DNA from 3 places in the Staphylococcus carnosus genome. Region 1 is predicted to be linked to each of the others. Evidence: riboswitches for the same ligand, from Rfam matches in the RefSeq annotation. Region 1 holds a riboswitch; each other region holds the start of a gene.
What was found. Region 1 has a riboswitch for S-adenosylmethionine ahead of DYE31_RS07470 (O-acetylhomoserine aminocarboxypropyltransferase/cysteine synthase family protein). Riboswitches for the same ligand answer to the same signal wherever they lie in the genome.
Positions count from the first base shown of each region.

Region 2: it holds a riboswitch for S-adenosylmethionine, as region 1 does, so the genes downstream of both, DYE31_RS03235 (Na+/H+ antiporter NhaC family protein) here and DYE31_RS07470 (O-acetylhomoserine aminocarboxypropyltransferase/cysteine synthase family protein) in region 1, are expected to answer to the same signal.
Region 3: it holds a riboswitch for S-adenosylmethionine, as region 1 does, so the genes downstream of both, DYE31_RS10775 (MetQ/NlpA family ABC transporter substrate-binding protein) here and DYE31_RS07470 (O-acetylhomoserine aminocarboxypropyltransferase/cysteine synthase family protein) in region 1, are expected to answer to the same signal.

Region 1 is NZ_UHCT01000001.1:1,541,987-1,547,698, reverse strand. It holds gene mprF (bifunctional lysylphosphatidylglycerol flippase/synthetase MprF) at 1-1,977, shown strand, start outside; SAM riboswitch class I at 2,161-2,258, shown strand; gene DYE31_RS07470 (O-acetylhomoserine aminocarboxypropyltransferase/cysteine synthase family protein) at 2,321-3,601, shown strand; gene DYE31_RS07465 (homoserine O-acetyltransferase/O-succinyltransferase family protein) at 3,603-4,496, shown strand; gene msrA (peptide-methionine (S)-S-oxide reductase MsrA) at 4,573-5,088, opposite strand; gene DYE31_RS07455 (LCP family protein) at 5,230-5,712, shown strand, end outside.
Region 2 is NZ_UHCT01000001.1:739,283-744,994, forward strand. It holds gene DYE31_RS03220 (amidohydrolase) at 1-356, shown strand, start outside; gene DYE31_RS03225 (SDR family oxidoreductase) at 426-1,307, shown strand; gene DYE31_RS03230 (flavin reductase family protein) at 1,488-2,099, shown strand; SAM riboswitch class I at 2,189-2,286, shown strand; gene DYE31_RS03235 (Na+/H+ antiporter NhaC family protein) at 2,363-3,676, shown strand; gene DYE31_RS03240 (SRPBCC family protein) at 3,835-4,356, shown strand; gene glpT (glycerol-3-phosphate transporter) at 4,415-5,712, opposite strand, start outside.
Region 3 is NZ_UHCT01000001.1:2,213,311-2,219,022, forward strand. It holds gene DYE31_RS10755 (DeoR/GlpR family DNA-binding transcription regulator) at 1-93, opposite strand, end outside; gene ybaK (Cys-tRNA(Pro) deacylase) at 220-708, opposite strand; gene DYE31_RS10765 (hypothetical protein) at 826-1,185, opposite strand; gene DYE31_RS10770 (lactate/malate family dehydrogenase) at 1,483-2,436, opposite strand; gene DYE31_RS10775 (MetQ/NlpA family ABC transporter substrate-binding protein) at 2,458-3,276, opposite strand; SAM riboswitch class I at 3,380-3,486, opposite strand; gene norA (multidrug efflux MFS transporter NorA) at 3,611-4,777, opposite strand; gene DYE31_RS10785 (DUF1361 domain-containing protein) at 5,087-5,704, shown strand; gene DYE31_RS10790 (hypothetical protein) at 5,701-5,712, shown strand, end outside.

The DNA.
Region 1 (5,712 bases):
GTGAAAAAACCAGTACAAAAAAACCATCGTTTAACGGGTGTTTATTTAACGTTAGTATCAGCAGTTGAATGGATTGCAGCAAGTACTGTATTGTACTTCTCTTTACGTGTTGTACATTTAGATGTGCCTTATACATCTGTAATCGGTATCTTTATCATCGCTGCGATTGCAGGTCTGATCAGTTTTATTCCAGGTGGATTCGGTGCATTTGATGTTGTTATTTTAGTAGGTCTGAAACATTTAGGCTTACCTGAAGAAAAAGTACTTTTAGGACTTTTAATGTATCGTTTTGCCTATTACTTTATCCCGCTGTTAATTTCAATGATATTATCCATCTTTGAATTCGGGACATCTGCAAGACGTTATATTGAACAATCTCGTTATTACACGCCGGCTAAAGAAGTCACATCGTTTTTATTCTCTTATCAAAAAACAGTATTCTCTAAAATACCGTCATTATCTTTAGGTATCTTAGTCGCGTTGACGAGTTTGATGTTCTTATTGAATAACGTGTCGATTATATACGATGGTTTATATGATCCTAACCATATGTTTTACTACATTATCGTAACGATTCATACGAGCGCTTGTTTAATACTGATGCTGAATGTACGCGGTATTTTCCAACAAAGCCGACGTGCCATTTTATTTGCGCTTGTTGCGATTATTTTAATTTTCGGTATTACGCTTTATCTGAATACATCAATATTGCTGATGTTTTGGCTTGTTGTTTTATTCGCATTACTGGTTTACTCATTCAATAAAACAACAATTTTGAAACGCCCATTGCGCATGCGTCACATTGTGGCGATGTTTGTTGTCAGTGCGTTGATGCTGATTTTAAACCACTATGTTATTAAATTTGTATTGAATGCCTTAGATGCATATAAAATTGAGTTAGATACCTCTTTATTACGTTATTATTTATGGATGACTGCTATTGTGATTTTTATCATCGTCGCATTCATTGTATGGTTATTTGAACAAGCTTACTCTAAAGCACGACCAAAACCAGATTTTGAACGCTGTTCAGAAATTATCGAGCAATTCGGCGGCAACTATTTAAGCCACTTGATACACAGCGGAGATAAAGATGTCTTTATGGATGAGTCAAAAGAAGCGTTTGTAATGTATCGTTATAAATCCAATACACTGGTTGTATTAGGAGATCCTATCGGTAATCCAGCACGCTTCAATCATTTATTAGAATCGCTTTACGATTATGCGCTTACTATGGGTTATGAAATTATTTTCTATCAAGCAAGCGATCGTTACATGCCTTTATATCATGATTTCGGCAATCAGTTCTTTAAATTAGGTGAAGAAGCGGTTATTGATTTGACTACTTTTACGACTTCAGGTAAAAAACGCAGAGGCTTCAGAGCCACTTTAAATAAAATTGCAGATCAAGAAATCGAATTTGAAATTATTGATCCGCCGTTTTCAAAAGAGTTGTTTGCGCAGCTTAAACATGTCAGTGATGCATGGTTGGATGGCAAAAATGAAATGCATTTTTCTGTCGGTCAATTTACAGAAAGTTATATCTCAAAAGCACCTGTCGGTATTTTGAAAGAAAAAGACGGTAAAATTATCGCTTTTTGCAGTTTAATGCCGACGCATTATAATGATTCTATTTCAGTGGATTTAATCCGCTGGCTGCCGGATGTTGATTTACCGTTAATGGATGGTTTGTATTTGCACATGCTGTTATGGGGGCAAGAACATGATTATAAAGCTTTCAACATGGGTATGGCGACACTTTCTAATGTGGGACAAACTGAATTTTCATATTTGAATGAACGTATCGCAGGCCGTATTTTTGAACACTTTAATAATTTATACCGCTTCCGCGGCTTAAGACAGTATAAAGAAAAATTTAAACCACATTGGGAACCGAGATACTTAGTGTATTCAAGACATAGTTCACTTGGACAGAATATGATTAAAGTACTTCGTGTTATCCGCTCTAAAAATTAGTAATATTATCAACCTGATTGTCTGGATTAAGGCAATCAGGTTTTTTGTGATTAAAACACTTTGTTTAACAACTTTTTAAAGTAGCGTAAGGGAATGTAAAAAATTATCTGATTTTCAGAAAAACGAGAATAGTCTGTTGACAATGGGTGAGATTAGTTTTATACTCTGAATTAAATTAAATAAAACTTATCCAGAATGGTGGAGGGACTGGCCCGACGATACCAGGCAACCTATTTAAGTTAGGTGCTAATTCCAGCAGGTGAAGACCTGAAAGATAAGAGATCTTTAAGTCTATCTTTTCAGGTAGGCTATTTTTTTATGTTAAATAAGGAGGAAATGGAACATGACAAACGATTTTAAATTTGAGACATTACAATTACACGCAGGGCAAGAGGTGGATTCGGCTTCGCATTCAAGAGCAGTACCAATTTACCAAACGACATCATTCACATTTGACGACACACAACACGCAGCAGATTTATTTGGTTTGAATGCACTCGGTAATATCTACTCTCGTTTAACTAACCCGACTGTAGCAGTATTTGAAACACGTGTAGCTGAATTAGAAGGCGGTTCTGCAGGGGTAGCAGTATCTTCAGGTATGGCAGCGATTACGTATGCGGTACAAACCGTTGCTGAAGCAGGAGACCATATTGTAGCGAGCTCTACATTATATGGCGGTACGTATACTTTATTCAACCATACATTGCCGAAATACGGTATCGATGTTTCTATTGTCGACAGCAAGAATTTGGACGAAGTAAAAAATGCGATTAAAGACAATACAAAAGCGATTTATATTGAAACAATCGGCAACCCTGAAGGTAATGTAGAAGATGTAGAAGCGTTGGCAGAAATTGCGCGTGAAGCAGGTATCCCGTTAATCGTAGATAATACATTTGCTTCTCCGTACTTATTCAGACCGATTGAACATGGTGCGAATATTGTAGTGCACTCTGCAACTAAGTTTATTGGCGGTCATGGTACTTCTATGGGCGGTGTGGTTGTAGATGGAGGCAACTTCGATTGGAAACAAAATGATAAATTCCCTGGATTGACAGAACCAGATCCTTCTTATCATGATTTAGTATTTGCAGATGCATTTGGTGAAGCGGCATTAGCATTTAAAATCAGAACAACATTATTACGTGATACAGGGGCTTGTTTATCTCCATTGAATGCTTTCTTATTACTTCAAGGTTTAGAAACATTGTCTTTAAGAATGGAACGTCATGTTGAAAATGCTGAAAAAGTAGCTGAGTTCTTGAATAATCATGAAAAAGTAGAGTGGGTGAAATATGCAGGTTTGCCTACAAGCGAGTATTATGATTTAAAAGAAAAATACTTACCTAAAGGTGCATGTTCTATTTTCACTTTCGGTGTCAAAGGCGGTTATGATGCAGGTATCAAATTTATCGAGTCCTTAGAATTGTTCTCATTGCTTGCGAATGTGGGGGATGCTAAATCATTAGTGATTCATCCGGCTTCTACAACGCATGCTCAATTAACGCCTGAAGAACAATTGTCTGCAGGTATTACACCTGAAACAATTCGTATTTCTGTAGGACTTGAACATATTGATGATATCCTTAATGACTTAGAAAAAGGATTAGACGCGATTTAATATGCTGTTTACCAATGGAATTCCTATTCTGCCTGCATTGAAAGCAGAGCACATTGCTTTTTCAGATAAACGGATGAATGAGGGTTTGAATCTTTTAATTGTTAATTTGATGCCGGTTAAAGAAGATGCTGAAAGTCAGCTGTTACGATTATTTGGACAAACGGATCATTCGATTAATGTTGATTTTATTTATCCTGTTACCCATCAAAGCCGAACTTCTTCGAATGAACGTGCTGAGCAGTATTATAAGGAATTTGATGATATTAAGGATCATTATTATGATGGTTTGATTATGACAGGGGCACCTGTTGAACATCTTTCTTTTTCTGAAGTGGATTATGTAGAGGAATTGAAAAAAATCTATGATTGGTCTGATAGACATGTGAAGTTGCGTATGTTTATCTGCTGGGGCGCACAGTTTGCATTGAATTACCGATATGGGATTCAAAAAAGAATGTTTCCTGAAAAGATGACGGGGATTTATCGTTATCACATTATGCAAGAACATCCTGTATTAGATGCGATTCCTGAATATATTATTCCACAGTCTCGCGGTTCGTTTATGGATCCTTATGAGGTGATGGATGAAGCGGATTTAGATGTGATTACGTATAGTCCTTATACGGGAGTAGATTTTATCTCTAATCAAGCACGGACGGATTTATATATCGGCGGTCATTTTGAGTATGAAGCGGATACGTTGTTGAATGAGTATGTGAGAGATAGAGAGAAGAATGGGGAAGCGGCGGCTAAACCTAAAAATTACTTCCGTGGAGATACGCTTAAACCACTTCCAGCGTATTGGATTCCATTTGCGCAGCAATTATTCCAAAATTGGACTGATATGATGGAAAAAAATAGATGGCATCATGATGAAATTAATATTTTAGAATGATAGTAGAATGTTTATAAATATAAATATGGTAAGAAAGTCTATTGTTTTAGGCTCTCTTACCATATTTTTGTGCTGCTTATTTATTTTGTTGTTGTTTGATTGCTTCGCGCTGTTGTTCTTCTTCAGCAAAACGCTCAGGGTTCTTTTTGTAAAAGTCTTGATGATATTCTTCTGCCTCATAGAATTCAGAAACAGGCAAAATTTGAGTGGCAATTGCTTTATCTCGATTTATCGTAGATTTCAGCTCTTCAATATATTGTTCTGCAGTTTCTCGCTGGTCTTCATTTGTATAAAAAATAGCAGTACGATATTGAGAACCGCGATCTTGATATTGACCTTCTGCATCAGTTGGATCGATGACAGAAAAGAAAATTTCTAATAATTTATGATAAGAAAACAGTGCCACGTCATATTCTACTTTGACAGTTTCTAAATGACCTGTTTCTCCTTTTTTGACTTCTTCATAAGTCGGATTTTCTACTGTGCCGCCCATATAACCAGATGTCACTTTTTCAATGCCATCATATGAATCGAAAGGCTTGGTCATACACCAGAAACACCCGCCTGCAAAGTATGCAGTGTTGATATTCATGTTATCTATCCTTTCTTTTTCTGGGACCTTAGTACCATTTGCTTATAAAACACTTGATTTTTAAAAGAAATTTATATAACTTTAGTATGTATTAATTATATTACATAGACTGTTAATTTTGAAGATATAAGGTTGGTTAAAATGACTGAAGAAGACAAACAAAAAGAAAATTATAAAAGAAGTAGCAACAATCCACCTCCGCCACGTAAAAAAAGAATGAAGAAAAAGATACGTAAATTACCATTTATTTTACTGGGTATACTCATTATTTTGATAGCATTTATTGTTTATGCTGTTTCTGGTTACAAAAGTGGTATTGATTATGCGAAAAAGCATAATTCAAATATGAAAGTTCAAAAATTTAACGGTCCTGTTAAAAACGACGGAAAAATTTCAATTCTGCTCTTAGGTGCCGATAAATCTGAAGGCGGTAAATCTCGTACAGACTCAATTATGGTCGCGCAATATGACTATATTCATAAAAAAATGAAAATTGTATCTGTGATGCGTGATACATACGCTAAAATACCAGGTTATAGAAACTATAAAATTAATGCTGCTTATTCATTAGGCGGCCCTGAATTATTACGTAAATCGCTGGTAGAAAATTATGGTATTGATCCG
Region 2 (5,712 bases), 800 kb from region 1:
CGAGAGAGAAAACAGAAAAACGTATGCAAGATATATGTGATGGGCTTGCGAGCGCATTTAATGCTGAGATTGAATTAGAGTATATTCATTTGCCGAACGCTGTCATCAATGATGAAGTGTTGACACAAAAAGCGATTGAAGCAGCAAAAGATACAGGTTTTAATGTGGAACATCTGAAAGAACCTAAAACAATTGGTGAAGATTTTTCGGCAATGAGTGATACGGTACCTGGTGTCTTTGCTTTTATAGGTTCTGAAAGTGAATATGATTTACATCATCCTAAATATAATCCTGATGAACGTATTTTAGAAAAAGCGCCTGACTACCTTGTAGGATTAATTCAAAAATTATTTTAATGTAAGCATGAATGGATTTTAATGTGCAGGGTATAAGAAAACTATCAAACCAAAATAGGAGTGATAGGAATGGCACTTCAAGATCCACGTAAAAAATTTTCGGATAAAGATTTTCCAAAACAAGAACAACCTTGGCCGGGTCTTCAAAAAGACATGGACCCTAAACCAGATTGCGGTGAGGAATCTTATATCGGACATGGTCGTTTAGAAGGATTAAAAATGTTAGTAACAGGCGGCGACTCAGCAATTGGACGCGCTGTTGCGATTGCGTATGCAAGAGAGGGCGCATCAGTCGTTATTAATTACCACCCGAAAGAAGAAGATGACGCACAAGATGTGAAACGTGTCATTGAAGATAAAGGCGGCACAGTTTTCTTATTGCCAGGTGATATTACAGATGAAGACTTTAACTATGAACTTGTAGAATATGCAAATGATCGACTAGGCGGATTAGACAATGTCACTCTAGTTGCAGGATATCAGCAATATCATGAAAAATTTGAAGATTTTAAAACTGAAGACTTTACAAACACATTTGAAACAAATGTTTATCCTATTTTCTGGACAGTACAAAAGGCTTTAGAATATTTACAACCAGGCGCTACAATTACAACAACGACATCTATTCAAGGCTATGACCCGAATCCATTACTGCATGACTATGCAGCAACAAAAGCAGCAATTGTCTCATTAACTAAAAGTCTTGCGAAAGAATTAATCGAACGCGGCATTCGTGTTAATTCAGTTGCACCAGGTCCGTTCTGGTCACCATTGCAAATTTCTGGCGGACAGCCTCAAGATAAAATACCAGAATTCGGTCAACATTCATTGATGGGTCGTTCTGGACAACCTGTTGAATTGGCCAGCACTTATGTACTCTTAGCTTCTGGAGAATCAAGTTATACAACTGGCCAAGTGTATGGTGTAACAGGCGGTAAACAAATCAACTAAGAAAAAATATATTAAAAGTTAATATTTGAGATATACAACCCTCGACATGAGTCGGGGGTTTATGATTTCAGTCAAAATTATGATTCTTTATTAAGTTTTGAAGTACAAACAGTTTGTTGGTAATTCTGTATCGTTTTTTCTAAGATAAAGTCATTAATATAAATCGAATGAGGTGCAAGTATGAAACAGTTTGATCCGAATGAATTAACTCAAAGAGATAATTATAAGTTATTGAGCGGAAGTGTGTTGCCGCGTCCTATTGCATTTGTTACATCGCAAGATAAAGAAGGCAATATCAATGCAGCACCATTTAGTTTCTTTAACGTGGTCAGCAGTAATCCGCCGATGATTATGATTTCTACAGGACGTCTTAATGGTAAACGTAAAGATACATCAGTAAATATTGAAACAATGGGTGAGTTTGTTGTACACATTTCTCAACTCTCTATGATTGAAGGTATTAATGAAACAGCAGCACCGCTAGCGCCAGGAGAAAATGAATTAGAGCATACAGATTTTAAAACAATTCCTTCTAGTATAGTAGATGTTCCAGCGATAGAAGGTGCAAGTATCCGTTTTGAATGTAAGTTAGATCGTCTTATTGAATTAGGAGATGATGAATCAGGGAATGATTTAATTATCGGCCGAGTAGTTCAATATCATATTGATGACGATGTCTATATGGATCCATTCAAGATTGATGTTAAAGCATTACAGCCTGTGGGTCGTTTAGCAGGTAATGATTACGTGGAATTAGGGAAAGAGTTTGTGATTCAACGCCCAACTGAATAATCTATTAATAAATAGTTAAACTTTTGACGATTGACGTAAAACAGTTTGCGTGATAAGTTTAAAAAGATTCAAAATTTAAAAATAAATATTGCTTATCAAGAGAGGTGGAGTGAAGGGCACTTTGAAGCCTCGGCAACATGGAATGCGTGTGCCAAATCCCATAGCGATAATTGCTAAGAGATAAGATATTAAATATTTGTCCTTTTTTCTTAGCCGAGAAAAAAGGACTTTTTATTTATCAAATGAGAGGTGTAGAAGAAAACATGGCTGAAGAGAAAAAGAAAGGTAATGCTTGGGCACTGATTCCTTTGATTGTATTTGTCGGTCTATTTTTAGGAGTCGGCATTATTACAGGTGATTTTACTAAAATGCCGTTGAATATCGCGATTACCATCGCTGTAATTGTGGCATTACTGATGAATCGCAAACAAAAATTTGCAGATAAAGTTGAAGTTTTTACAAAGGGAGCAGGACATTCAAATATCATTTTAATGGTCCTCATCTTCGTGTTAGCAGGTGCCTTTTCTAAGGTAACTGAGGATATGGGCGGAGTGAAATCAACGGTTAACCTTGGTTTATCACTCATTCCAGGCAACTTGCTGATTATTGGTTTGTTCGTCATTTGTATGTTTGTGTCTATTTCTATGGGAACATCTGTAGGTACAGTTGCTGCAATTGCACCTGTAGGATTTGGAATTAGTCAGGCTACTGATATTCCATCTGCGCTTGCAATGGCTACTGTAGTAGGCGGTGCAATGTTCGGGGATAATTTGTCCATGATTTCTGATACAACAATTGCTGCTGTACGTACGCAAAATACTCGTATGAGCGATAAGTTTAAAGTGAACTTTCGTATTGTTTTGCCAGGTGCGATTATATCTATGATTATTTTAGGTGTCTTGACGCACAGTGCAACCATTAATAGTTCAAAAAATTATGATTTTGATCTTGTAAAAGTAATTCCATACTTATTAGTATTGATTTTGGCACTCATTGGTATCAATGTAATTATTGTATTGATTGGTGGTACAGTACTTTCAGGTATTATCGGATTGTTAGATGGCTCATTTAATTGGATTAAATTCTTAAAAGCTGCTTCTGAAGGTATGATCGGTATGGAAGACATCGCGATTATCGCATTAATGATTGGCGGTTTAATTGGATTGATTCAACATTATGGCGGTATCACATGGCTGTTGAATTTTGTTAGAAGCCGGGTGAAATCTCGCCGAGGTGCTGAAATAGGAATTGCCAGTTTAGTCAGTGCAGCAGATATTTCTACTGCTAATAATACAATCTCGATTTTAATGGCAGGTCCATTAGCTAAAAATATCGCAGATGAATATGACATTGATCCTAGAAAGTCAGCAAGCATTTTAGATATCTTCGGCAGTTGCTTCCAAGGTTTATTGCCTTATAGTCCACAAGTGATTGCAGCGGCTGGTGTTGCAGGTATTTCACCATTTATGCTGATGCCTTATTCGATATATCCAATTATACTTGGTGTGAGCGGCTTAGTAGCAATAATTTTCAATTTACCAAGATTGAACAAAAAGAAAGATAAAAAAGCGGCGTAGTTAATTTTTACTTTCACACAAGAAAAATGTTAAAGTAATCTTGTTGCAATATTAGTGTAAAACCGTGCATTTCATAAGGCTTTTCAAATTGATTACTTTGGCTTATGTATTAGAAATGCGTTAAAATAATGTTGAGTGTGAAAGTAGGTGACGACAGAGTGGCAAGATATAACATAGAAAATGATGTGGTAGTCATTTCTTTGGAACGATTAATGCGTATCAATCCTGAATTAATTTATCAAGCATGGACAGATGCAGATGTTATGAGACGTTGGTTTATGACATCTAATCGCTCAAACAAATCTATAGACTTGATTCCAGAAGAAGGTCGACGTTATGAAATCGTTGATGAACGAAATGGCAAAACGAATAAAATTACAGGTGTTTATCAAGAATTAGAAGCACCCAATCGTATTGTGATGACGATCGGAATGCCTGAACTAAGTGATAAAGAAGACACGATTGAAGTTGAAATCTTTGAACGTGAACCAGGTTCTGATATCACACAAATGAATTTCCAATATACTGCTGTTGTTCCGAAAGAACGACGCTGGACGACATTGGAATACAAGCAGCAAAAGAAAGAATATCATGATTCAACTGCACATGGATTTGAAAATATGTTTGTGAAATTACAAGATATTTTGACAGAGATGCAGAAAGAACAAGAAGAATTTTAAACGAAAAAGAAGCGGTACGTCACTTTTAATGTGAAGACGTACCGCTTCTTTTCATGTATTATACTGTTTCTTGACCACGTTTATTCCAAGTTAAAATAAAGCTGAACATTGCAAGTAAACTTACAATCGTTAATAAAATAAAACCTACATTCCAACCGAATTGATCAACCACAAATCCAAGTACAATATTTGCCATCACTGCACCAAATAAGTAACCGAATAAACCAGTTAAGCCAGCAGCCGTACCAGCTGCTTTTTTCGGTACGTAATCAAGTGCCTGTAATCCAATCAGCATAACAGGACCATAGATTAAGAAACCGATAGCTACTAAAGAAAGATTATCAATCCAAGGATTACCAGCTGGATTCAACCAATAGATAAGGACGAAAATCGTAACACCTAACATAAAGAAGAATCCTGCAGGACCGCGTCGTCCTTTGAATAGCTTATCTGAAAGCCATCCGCACAGTAATGTACCAGGAATACCTGCCCATTCATAAAGGAAGTAAGCCCATCCTGATTCTTTCATGTCAAAATGTTTTTCTTCACTTAAATAAACAGGTGCCCAATCTAAAACGCCGTATCGTACAAAGTAAACAAAGATATTTGCAAAAGCTATTGCCCATACCCATTTATTATTTAAGACATATTTGAAAAGTATTTCTTTTGTCGTCAACTCTGTTTCCATTGTTTCTTTTGATGCGTTCGGATAATCATCACGATATACCTCAATTGGAGGTAAACCTTGAGATTGCGGTGTATCTCTGACTAAGAAGAATGAAATAATTGCGATAATAATTGCGAATACAGCGGGGTAGATAAATGCACCTTCAAAACCCTTTAAATAACCGAAATTATAAAGTGCAGTCATCGAAATGCCCCAAGTTGCTATTGGTGCCATCAAACCGCCGCCGACATTATGTGCGACATTCCATAAAGCAGTTTTACTGCCACGTTCACTAACACTGTACCAGTGTACTAAGACACGTCCAGATGGCGGCCAACCCATACCTTGGAACCATCCATTTAAAAAGAGCATGATGAACATAATCAGTATGCCGGACGTAAAGAATGGTACAAAGCCAAGAAGTAAATTGATGATGACAGTTAAAATTAAGCCGAGACTTAAGAACACACGCGCGTTACTCCTGTCACTGACCATTCCCATTACAAACTTACTGAAGCCATAAGCAATGGAAACAGCAGATAATGCAATACCTAATTGCCCTTTACTAAACCCTTGATCAATGAGATCTGGCATTGCTAATGAAAAGTTTTTGCGCAGTAAATAATAGCCTGCATAACCGATAAAAATTCCTAAAAATACTTGTAATCTTAATTTTTTATATGTATTGT
Region 3 (5,712 bases), 670 kb from region 1:
GCATCCCGTCATTTTGATAAGCTCTTGCAAAGTGAGGAATTCTTTTTCCTTTAATAAATTAATGATGACTTCAAATCGTTTCTCAGTAATCATATCGCCACCTCATTTCTATTACATTATAATGTTTCCGCTTACATTTTTCAATCAAAATCTTTCATTTTCATTCAAAAACAATCATTTTGTGATAAAAAAGAGAAGATGAACTTTTGTCCACCTTCCTCAATTAGTATGATGATTGGCTACATCCGCTATTTTAGCGTTTGTCACTTTAGCCAATTCTTCTACATTCACTTCCATTTGTACACCACGGTGCCCTGCACTGACAAAAATAGTCTCCTGTTGCTCAGCAGACGCATCAATTACAGTTGGGTATAAATGTTTCATTCCTACAGGCGAACAGCCGCCTCGTATATACCCAGTTACTTTTGTAAGTTCTTGTAGAGGTAATAGATGTAATTTCTTTTCTCCTACTGCTTGTGCTGCATGTTTCATATTTAAGTTACCTTCAACTGGAATAACAAACACGTAAGGATCGTGATTATTATTAATAAAAAGCAGCGTTTTAAATACTTGTTCTGGAGAAGCACCTATCAATTCAGCTACTTCTTGACCTTCTATATGTTCTTTTCCCATTTTAAAAGTGCGGACATCATATTTGATACCTTCATTTTCAAGTATACGCATTGCATTCGTTTTCTTTTGTTTCATATCTTTCACCTCACACCACAAATATAGCATTTTAAGTCCTTTAAAAGATACTCACCTTACATTAGTAATATTTTGGACAAAAAAACAAGGCGCCTGACATTATGTAAACATTCGCACTTAGCGAAGTCTTGTGTCCTGGGCACCTTGTGACGTAAGGTCTTCCAATAAATAGTGACTCATTTTCAAGTTGACAGATGTAAGTGAGATTACAAATGTCTTGTCTGCATTTTGTTTTTCAGTATGTTGCTTACTTTCTGATTGTGTCTGATGACTGATGTCATTTCCAGCAACCGCACTATAAGTCGGCGGTGCTCCATTATCTTTTGTATCATTTGAAGAAACTTGTTCCCCCTGCATAAATGTTGATACGCTGTTTTGGAACTTAGCAAGTTCAGATTCATTAGATACTAAGACAAGTAGAAAAACCAGACAACAAGTCAGAATCCCAACATAAATCCATAAAATTACTGTTTTCATTCTACTTCCCTCATAGTTCTATCATTGTGTTTACAATATTAACACAGAAATTATGCCAAATCTTTATGTAGTATGCTATTTAAACCAAATGTAATATACGTAATAAATGTAACACAAAAGATACTTTTGAAAAGGTGACACTCCTTTTTTATGTAACTGTTTTCATCGTTGATGTTTAAGCTTTTTTCTCAAAATAAAATACGTACTTCACCATTATTAAAGTAAAGTACGTATTTCTTGATTCATTTTTAATTCAGTTATGTTACAAACTTTCAACAAAGCTTATAAGTTTGTTGTTTAAGATATGTTTTCAATCTCTTTATGTGCCTGTGCTACAGCTTCTGTAATGAATATATGCGCATCTTTAAGTTGTTGGAGTTCATCAGAATTAAGAGAAATCGGCAGGCGTTTTACAATACCGTTTCTATCTATTAAAGATAACAAGCTGAGTGCTCCTCCAGTCAATTCATATTCTCCATTCACAGAAGCACTGACGGGTTCGATAGGATGTTCATCCAATAAAATGGCTTGTGCCAACTGTACAGCTGATCTGGAAATTGCTGAATTTGTCCAACCTTTCTTCTTGAATACTTCAAAAGCGACTTCATCGATTCGTTTGGAAACTGCTTTTTTATCAATTGGTGTACTTCCTGTTAATGTTTCAAATTCAGGAAGCTCAATACCAGCAATACGCACTCGACTCCAAATCGGCACTGCATGCGAACCGTGTTCACCTAATACAAATGCTTCAACATTTTTTGGATCAACTTGATAATGATCTGCAATCAAAGTACGAAAACGCGAGGATTCTAAATTAGTACCCGTTCCAATGACTTTATGTGCTGGGTAACCCGCTTCTTGCGCAATCAACGTCATAGCATCTACTGGATTTGAAATCAAAATAGCGACCGCTTCTTGGGTAACCTCAGATAATTTTTGAAAAACTGAATGCACGATTAAACTATTAGCACGTGTCAACAACGTTCGATCTGCCATCTCTGGTGTAGAAGGTGCGCTCGCCGATACGATTACGATATCAGCATCTGATAAATCTTGATACGTCCCGCTATAAATATTGACATGATGTGTATGCCCAAGGCCTTGCAAATGGCGATGATCAAGTGCTTCACCTTTCGCCAAGTCTTCATTTGTGTCTATCAGGACAATTTCTGAAAAGATTCCTAAATATTGTGCATCCGTTAATACTTGGCTTCCTACACGTCCTGTCCCGATAATTCCTAATTTTGTCATTTGATTACCTCCAGTTGTCAGTTATTTTGCTTCATATGGAACAACATCTTTTCCATATTTTTTCTCAATGAAGTGCTTCATATCTTTAGATTGCAAAACTTTAATTAATTCTTGGAATTTCTTATCGTTTTTATGCCCTTCTTTTACCGCAAGGATATTCGCAAATGGTGATGATTTATCTTCCATCACAATCGCATCTTTAGAAGGTTTCAAACCATTGTCCATTGCATAGTTGGAATTCATAATCACAGCTGCACCTTCTCCGCTTTTATACGTTTTAGGTAAGAATTCTGCACCTTGCTGATTATTGAATTTCAGATGCTTTTTATTTTCTACAATGTCATCAAATTTAGCATCTTCAATTTTGACACCTTTTTTAATTTTCACTAACCCTTCATTAACAAAGAAAGATAAGAAACGACCTTCTTCAGCTGGGTTGTTTGAAACATAAATTGTAGAACCTTCAGGGATATCTTTAATATTTTTATATTTTTTACTATATACGCCCATTGGTGTCGTAAAGACTTTGCCTACTTCTTCAATTTTGTATCCATGAGACTTTTTCTCTGCATTTAAATAAGGTACGTGCTGGAATAAGTTAGCATCTACATCGCCTTTATCCAACAATTTATTAGGCACTTTATAATCATTGACGACTTTGATTTCTAAGTCGTACCCTTTTTTCTTCATTTCTTCTTTCGCATGTTCTAATACTTCACCGTGAGGCGCTGGCGAGGCTGCTACAGTAATTTTCTTATTCTCTGCACTTTTACTTTGACCGCAAGCTGCAAGTGCGAATGCGATGACTACTAAAGTTAATACGCTTATTAATTTTTTCATGTCAATGGACACCATCCTATGTAAGAGTTCTCCAAATTAATCAAATCTTACATCACGATGAAAAAAGACTTCCCCCTTTAAAAGAGAAAGTCTTAATTACTTTCTCTCATCTTCATAAGCTTCTTTTGCTTAATGTGAATTAGCACCTTTTCGTTATACGATGGTTGCTGGGCTTCGTCGGGCACATCCCTCCGCCGCTCTGGATAAGAGTTTGATTAATTGAATTATTTTTATCCTATCATTATCAATTAATACCGTCAATTAGATTTTTAATTTTTCTGAAAAATAACAACAGATAATAAGGCTGAAACATTTAATGTTTCACACCTTATATTCAACCTTCTTGAGTTTGTTTTTTACTTCTAATTGTTTTCTCAACAAATATAATAAATATTCCTAATAACATGACAGCAATCGACATATACAACGGAAATTCAAAATCAAAATCATACAAGACACCCGCAACTAAAGGACCAATAAAGTTACCCATACTGGTAAAAGTCGAGTTCAATCCACCCGCTAAACCTTGGCGATCTCCTGCAATATTTGAAAAATAGTTGGTAACTGCTGGACGAATCATGTCAAAACCAATAAATACGATAAAGCTGATAAGCATTATTGACCAATAGCTATGCGCAATAATTAAAAAGAATAAGACTAAAGCCGAATAAAATAATGCAAATTGAATGAATGTCAACTCTTTAAAGTATTTCATAAATTTATCAAATAAAAAGATTTGGAAAACTGCACCTAAAATACCGCCGCCTGTAATTGAAATTGAAATATCCTTAGGCGTATAGTGCGCTTTATCTGCTGTATAAAGCGGGAATAATGTTTCAAAAGCTGAAAGACCAAAAGCTAATACAAAAGTAATGATCACTGGCGTAATAAAAGCCTTAATATTAATTTTGGCTAATTCTTGCGGCTCTATTTGAGTAAAACCATCTGTTGTTTGACGTTTCGCGCCATGTATAAAGAAAATAGAACAGATGAAAGCTGCAATACCTAAAGTTCCTGCGAAATAGAATGGTAAGCGATGTGAAAACTCTGCCATAAATCCGCCAAGTCCAGGACCTAATATAAATCCAGAGTTGATTATGGCCGACATATATCCAAAGTTTTTCGCTTTATCTTTAGCAGGAGAAATATCTGCAATCATCCCTGTAACACCCGGCATTACCATACCTGCACTGAAACCGCCGATAATTCTTGAAATAATTAATAAAGTATAACTGCTGCTCATCGCAAAAATAAACTCAGAAACTGAGAAAAGAACGAGGCCAATACAAATAATTAATTTTTTACCTAATTTATCTGCTAAGTTACCGCCAAATGGTGAAATAACCATCTGCGCCAATGCAAAGGCCGCAACAAGAATTCCTAAATCACTTCCATTTAAACCAAGATCTTTTAAGTATACCGGTAATACAGGTACAACTAATCCAATCCCTAAGAAAACAAGAAATATATTAAAATATAATGTGATTAATTGCTTACTCATGATGTCCTCCTTTATTGCTTATTTGCACCTAAATTTTTATGACTACCCATTATACACCATGGACTGCCTAACGCTCAATAGATACATTTTATAGCAATATTGCAATTCTTATTATTATTCCCTAAATGAAAACACAAAATTCATCCCTTTTATATCACAATTTAGTTAGGATGCTATTGCCCTTTTAAATTGATATCACGTTCAAAACTCTGTAACATAAACAAATAAGTCTGACTGATTTAAACAAAAATACGATTGATATAAATTAAAATTATCATTACGAGAGAAGAAAGAAAGAAGGCATCAATTATGCAATCACGTTATATTGCTAGAATACTCTTTGTGCTATTACTATTATTAACTTTACCTTTAAATCATTTCTATAATTTTATGGCACTTAATCTCTTTTTAGCATATATACCTTTTGAATTAGTACTACTACTTCCATTATTTGTACCTAAAAGAAAATTTGAATGGCCATTATTTATTGTCTTCGCTGTAATCTTTATATTAATACTTCCAAATACATTCTATATGGTTACAGATCTCATTCATCTCAATCAATTTGGTTTCGATATTTATCATGGTGCACGTCCAACGGAATGGATGTATTTTACATTCTTAGTGTCAGGCGTCTTGTTTGCACTTTATTTATATGCACTTATCAATATGAAACTACTGCATTTAACAGATAAACCTGTGTTTAATTACCTCATTGTAATTATCTTGGTTTTCACAAATAGTTTAGGCATATTCATGGGCCGGTTTTTACGCTTGCACACAGTCTATTTAGTCAACCAACCTTTTTCCATCTTCCGTGATGTGATGACTTTGCTTGATTCTAGAGGTGTATTCTTTATCTTTTTGATGACAGTACTTCAATTTCTATTCTTGATTTTAATTAAAGGAGTGCGAATGGTAAAATGACAGTCTAC